Linked DNA regions of Colwellia sp. M166. The protein of the gene in region 1 interacts with the protein of each later gene in a pairwise test. Links are inferred from orthologs where the notes say so. Each region holds a gene or a part of one and is shown in the gene's direction. Other genes may lie near its edges.

What was found.
Region 2: the proteins of uvrB (region 1) and uvrA interact in binary tests that used the Escherichia coli proteins (3 or more experiments, as listed by UniProt). The link is inferred for Colwellia sp. M166 from one-to-one orthologs.

The regions. Positions count from the first base shown.
Region 1 is NZ_CP040755.1:4,295,191-4,298,252, forward strand. The notes cover bases 24-3,022. They hold uvrB (excinuclease ABC subunit UvrB), read left to right. Parts: upstream 24-522; coding sequence 523-2,523; downstream 2,524-3,022. Other genes in these bases: FGD67_RS19425 (MATE family efflux transporter), read left to right, coding at 24-523; FGD67_RS19435 (hypothetical protein), read right to left, coding at 2,606-2,818. In the rest of the region: more of FGD67_RS19425, read left to right, coding at 1-23. UniProt on the Escherichia coli protein: The UvrABC repair system catalyzes the recognition and processing of DNA lesions. A damage recognition complex composed of 2 UvrA and 2 UvrB subunits scans DNA for abnormalities.
Region 2 is NZ_CP040755.1:2,203,617-2,207,078, forward strand. What follows is about bases 54-3,452. They hold uvrA (excinuclease ABC subunit UvrA), read left to right. Parts: upstream 54-408; coding sequence 409-3,252; downstream 3,253-3,452. Also shown: FGD67_RS10020 (MFS transporter), read right to left, coding at 1-12. UniProt on the Escherichia coli protein: The UvrABC repair system catalyzes the recognition and processing of DNA lesions. UvrA is an ATPase and a DNA-binding protein. A damage recognition complex composed of 2 UvrA and 2 UvrB subunits scans DNA for abnormalities.

The DNA.
Region 1 (3,062 bases):
GGGTTCGAGAATTGAATCGATAGCTTGCTTAGTGGTACTGGCGCTGTCTATGACCTTACCACCTTTTATTAGCCAAAACTTAGGTGCCGGTAATATAAAGCGTGTTGAAGAAGGCTATAAAACATCAATTAAATTTGTTTTAGTTTGGCAGGTGTTTATTTATCTTATCTTAGTGTTAGCTGCGCCGTTTATTGCGCAAGTATTTTCTAAAGAGCAGGCGGTAGCTGATATTATTAAACTTTTTATTTGGATTTTACCTTTAGGCTATGGTTTTCAAGGGGTGATTATTTTAACAAACTCATCATTTAATGCCCTACATAAACCTATGGTGGCGCTTACGCTCAGCATTATTCGTTTATTTGTTTGCTATGTACCTTTGGCTTATGTCGGTAGTTTATGGTTTGGCTTAGAGGGATTTTTTATCGGCGCTTTACTTGGCAATGTTGTAATGGCAATGATTTCATATAACTTGTTTGATAAACAGTGTAAAAAAGACCGTCTACCGGAAGAGGTTGTTGTTTGATGAGAGCATTAAAAATACATTCTGATTATATCCCCAGTGGTGATCAACCTACGGCAATTGCTCAATTGCTTGACGGTATTGAATCAGGACTAGCGCATCAAACATTATTAGGCGTAACCGGCTCAGGTAAAACTTATACCATTGCCAATGTTATTGAAAAGCTCAATCGCCCAACTATGATGCTAGCACCTAATAAAACCTTGGCTGCGCAGCTTTATGGTGAGATGAAAGAGTTCTTTCCAAATAACGCCGTAGAATACTTTGTTTCATATTATGACTACTATCAGCCAGAAGCTTATGTACCAACAACGGATACCTTTATTGAAAAAGACGCCTCGGTAAACGAGCACATAGAGCAAATGCGTTTATCGGCTACTAAGTCATTATTAGAGCGCAGAGACGTTATTATTGTCGCGTCGGTTTCTGCTATTTACGGTTTAGGTGATCCGGATTCATATTTAAAAATGATGTTGCACATCAGTGTTGGTGACATTATTAACCAACGCGACATTTTAAGACGATTAGCTGAACTACAATATTCGCGTAATGACGTGGCATTTCAGCGAGCGACTTACCGCGTGCGTGGTGATGTGATTGATATATTTCCAGCAGAATCTGATCGTATGGCTTTACGTGTTGAGCTATTCGATGAAGAAATTGAACGGATTAGTGTTTTTGACCCATTAACGGGTGAAGTCGAGCGTACACTCGCGCGAGTCACGGTTTACCCGAAAACTCACTATGCAACACCGAGAGAAAAAATCCTTGCTGCGGTTGAAAATATAAAAATTGAATTAAAAGATAGATCCGCGCAATTAAAAGAAAACAATAAATTAGTAGAAGAACAGCGAATAGTCCAACGTACACAGTTTGATATTGAAATGATGACCGAACTTGGCTATTGCTCAGGCATAGAAAACTATTCTCGCTATTTATCAGGCCGAGGCGCTGGAGAAGCGCCACCAACCTTATTTGATTATTTACCCAGTGATGGTTTGTTAATTATTGATGAATCGCATGTTACTGTGCCGCAAATTGGCGCTATGTACAAAGGTGACCGTTCACGTAAAGAAAACTTAGTCGAGTACGGGTTTAGATTACCTTCTGCACTTGATAACCGTCCGATGAAGTTTGAAGAGTTTGAAGCCTTATCGCCACAAACCATATATGTATCTGCGACGCCAAGCCATTATGAAATTGAAAAGTCAGCGGGTGAAATTGCTGAACAGGTTGTTCGCCCTACAGGTTTACTTGATCCGCAAATTGAAGTTCGTCCGGTTGAAACCCAAGTTGATGATTTATTGTCTGAAATTCGCAAACGGGTAAAAATTAATGAACGCGTATTAGCGACGACATTAACCAAACGAATGGCGGAAGATTTAACCGATTACTTAGATGAACACCAAGTAAAAACGCGCTACTTACATTCGGACGTTGATACGGTAGAACGAGTCGAAATTATTCGTGACTTTCGTTTAGGCAAGTTTGATGTGCTGGTTGGCATTAACTTATTACGTGAAGGTTTAGATATGCCAGAAGTGTCTTTAGTTGCTATTCTGGACGCCGATAAAGAAGGTTTTTTACGCTCAGAACGCTCGCTTATTCAAACCATAGGACGAGCAGCGCGTAATATAAACGGACGAGCAATTTTGTATGCAGGACGCATTACCGGCTCAATGCGTAAAGCGATTGACGAAACTGACCGTCGTCGTGAGAAACAACATCAATATAATCTTGATAATAATATTACGCCACGCGGCGTTAAACGTATTATTGCTGATGTGATGGATCTTGATGGTGGTAAAACACGGGCTGCAGCGGCATTAAAAGCGGCAGAGCCGGAAGGTAAATATGATTTGCTAACCACGAAAGAGATTGATACTAAGGTACAAGAATTAGAAAACATGATGTTTAATCATGCCCAAAATTTAGAATTTGAGCTAGCGGCTTCAGTACGCGATGAAATTAAACAACTACGTGAGCAACAGTTGGTTAGCTAGTCTAGGGAATTAACTTTACAAAGTATAGCTAACACTTAATGACATTCGCTAGCGTTAAAAAGTGTTAGCACAAGCTAGATATTTATTTTATTTCAAACATCATATATCGATTAATAATTCCGGCGACTTCGTCGGAGTTACAATGTTTTAAACGGCTAACATCACTAATGATTTTATCTTGAATATCAACAGGAAAAAGCATTAACTGCTCTAGGTATAAATGAGCATGGGTTTCATTATTGCTGTTAATTAGTTCAATTAAGCGATCTGCATGGTTTTTCCAAATAACACTCATACAAGCTCTCCACCAATGTAATTACCCTAAATGAATGTAAACAACTTAGGGAAGTATGGTGACAATACTAAATATACTTTGTCACTACTCTAAGTTTAGAGTATGGGGCGCCAGTCTTTATACATATTAGGAATTAAAATTACTTGTTGGGAATCAAGTAATCTAAACCTGAAACATATTGTGATGAGCTTTAAAGTAAAAAGTGTGGTTTTGTCTGCTTAGCATTACTCACTACGGTGAGTAA
Region 2 (3,462 bases), 2.1 Mb from region 1 along the record:
GGATGCGCTCATGAAATGTTAACTCTTATTTAAACTGGAAATAATTAAACTGAAAATCTGGCTAGAAAAACCGGCATATCTTAACACGGCCTCCTAATGAACAAAAACAGAGATTTAAGATGAATTCGGATTAAAAACTATGCGATAATTCTCGGTTCTAACTTTATGTGTAGATGTCATAGCAAATGAAATAATGTCACGTTAATTTCAACGATACATTGATTTACTTGTTAGCAACAACACTTAGTACATTTCGCTTTTAAAATTACCTTTGCTGGTGGATATTCTAGTGCTAATGAATATGGTAAGTGTTGATATAGCGTAAGGTAATTTACATCCAGTCAGGCAATTTGCATATAAAAATTTGCTATCGAAATTCCCTGACGCTCAACTGGTCACAATATCATTATGAAGAAAATTGAAGTCAGGGGTGCTCGTACCCATAACTTAAAAAATATTAATGTAGATATTCCTCGCGACAAGTTAGTTGTTATTACCGGCCTCTCAGGCTCAGGTAAGTCTTCATTAGCCTTTGATACCTTGTATGCTGAAGGGCAAAGGCGTTACGTTGAATCACTTTCCGCATACGCACGCCAATTTTTATCATTAATGGAAAAACCCGATGTCGATCACATTGAAGGTTTATCTCCGGCGATTTCAATTGAGCAAAAATCAACATCACACAACCCACGTTCAACCGTTGGTACTATCACCGAAATATACGATTATTTACGTTTATTATATGCACGCGTTGGTGAACCTCGTTGTCCAGACCATCATTTACCGCTGGCCGCACAAACCATTTCTCAGATGGTCGATAGAGTTTTAGCGCTCGAAGAAGGCACTAAAGTGATGGTGCTTGCACCCGTATTGCAAGACCGTAAAGGTGAACATGTTAAGTTACTCGATAACCTTGCCGCACAAGGCTACATTCGAGCAAGAATTGATGGTGAGGTTTGTGACCTTTCTGATCCTCCGACCTTAGAGTTACATAAAAAGCACACAATAGAAGTGGTTGTTGACCGGATTAAAGTCCGTCAAGATATACAATTACGCCTTGCTGAGTCATTCGAAACTGCGCTTTCATTAACATCTGGCACCGTGAAAGTGGCATTTATGGATGAACCCACTAAAGAAGAGTTAGTTTTTTCTGCCAATTTTGCTTGTCCTCAATGTGGCTATAGTATGCAAGAGTTAGAGCCCAGACTATTTTCTTTTAACAATCCAGCCGGTGCTTGTCAAACCTGTGATGGTTTAGGCAATCAACAATATTTCGACGCCAGTCGTGTTATTTCTAATCCTGAATTAAGTTTAGCTGGCGGTGCTATTCGTGGCTGGGATAAAAGAAACTTCTATTATTTTCAAATGTTACAAGCCCTAGCTGAGCATTATCAATTTGCCTTAGATTTACCATTCAATGAATTGGATGAAAAAACGCAGCAACTGATTTTAAAAGGCAGCGGCAAACAAGAAATCGAATTTAAGTACATGAATGATCGCGGCGATGTCGTGATCCGCAAACATCCATTTGAAGGCATTTTAAATAACATGGACCGCCGCTACCGCGAAACAGAATCTAATGCGGTGCGCGAAGAATTAGCAAAATATCTCAACAGCCAACATTGTCCAGACTGTAACGGTAGTCGATTACGCTTAGAAGCGCGCAATGTTTTTATTGCCAATACACCATTACCAGAAATTGCCGAATATGCCATCGCCGATGCCTTAGCATTCTTCCAAGGCTTGGAGCTGACTGGGCAAAAAGCGCAAATTGCCGAAAAAATCCTGAAAGAAGTGTGTGACCGTTTAGGTTTCTTGGTTAATGTTGGCTTAAATTATCTCAACCTCTCACGCGCCGCAGGCACGTTATCAGGTGGTGAAGCACAACGTATTCGTTTAGCCAGTCAAATTGGCGCCGGCTTAGTCGGTGTCATGTACGTACTTGATGAACCTTCTATCGGTTTACATCAGCGCGATAACGAACGTTTACTAGAAACTCTGATCCATCTCCGTGATTTAGGTAACACCGTTATCGTGGTTGAACATGACGAAGACGCCATTCGCGCCGCTGATTATGTTATCGATATTGGCCCTGGTGCCGGTGTACATGGCGGTAATATTATCGCTGAAGGTGATGTAAATGACATTCTAGCCTGTGAAGACTCACTTACCGGCCAGTATCTATCAGGCAGAGAGTGTATTGAAATTCCAAAAACTCGCACACCTTTTGATAAGAAAAATGTTGTCGAACTTAAAGGCGCAACCGGTAATAATCTGAAAAATGTCGATCTGGTGATCCCAAATGGCTTAATGACCTGTGTTACCGGTGTTTCTGGCTCAGGTAAATCAACTCTGATCAACGATACCTTATACAAACTTGCCCATATCGAATTAAACGGCGCAACCACGCAAGAGCCTGCGCCGCACAAAGAAATTATCGGTTTAGATTTACTCGATAAAGTTATCGATATCGACCAAAGCCCCATTGGAAGAACACCACGTTCGAATCCAGCCACTTATACCGGAATTTTCACCGCTATTCGTGACATTTTTGCCGCCACACAAGAATCGCGTTCACGTGGCTATAAGCCTGGCCGCTTTAGTTTTAATGTCAAAGGCGGACGTTGTGAAGCCTGTCAAGGCGATGGTTTAATAAAAGTTGAAATGCACTTTTTACCTGACGTTTATGTACCTTGTGATGTCTGTAAAAGTAAACGTTATAACCGTGAAACCTTAGAAGTAAAATATAAAGGTAAGAGTATTCACGAAGTCTTGGATATGACCATTGAAGATGCGCTAGAATTTTTCGCGCCTATTCCTGCGGTAAAACGTAAACTACAAACCTTAATGGATGTAGGTTTAAGTTATATCAAGTTGGGACAATCTGCGACGACTCTCTCGGGTGGTGAAGCACAACGAGTTAAGTTATCCAAAGAGCTATCAAAACGAGATACCGGTAAAACACTTTATATTCTTGATGAGCCCACCACCGGCTTACACTTTCACGATATTAAGCAATTACTGCAAGTGATTCATCGTTTACGTGATCACGGTAATACCATCGTCGTGATTGAACATAACTTAGATGTAATCAAAACTGCTGATTGGGTGATTGATTTAGGTCCTGAAGGTGGCTCAGGTGGCGGTGAAATATTGGTGACCGGCACGCCAGAGCAGGTGGCTGAACATCAAGGGTCGCATACCGCACGCTTCTTAAAACCACTATTGGCTAACGCCCGCAGCGCTCATTAAGCTTATCCTGAGTTCACGTTAGCGCAATAGTTATTTTAGTCTGTTACTCAAAAGGCTTGTTAATTTTAACAAGCCTTTTTGCTATTTATATACTGGCTATTAATCTGCAGAGTCTAAAAAATGAATATCGCGGGCTAATATAACTTTGCTAGCACTGAGCTTATCTAGCATCTCAGCGCAGTTATGTTTAATATGATTAAGGAATAAAAT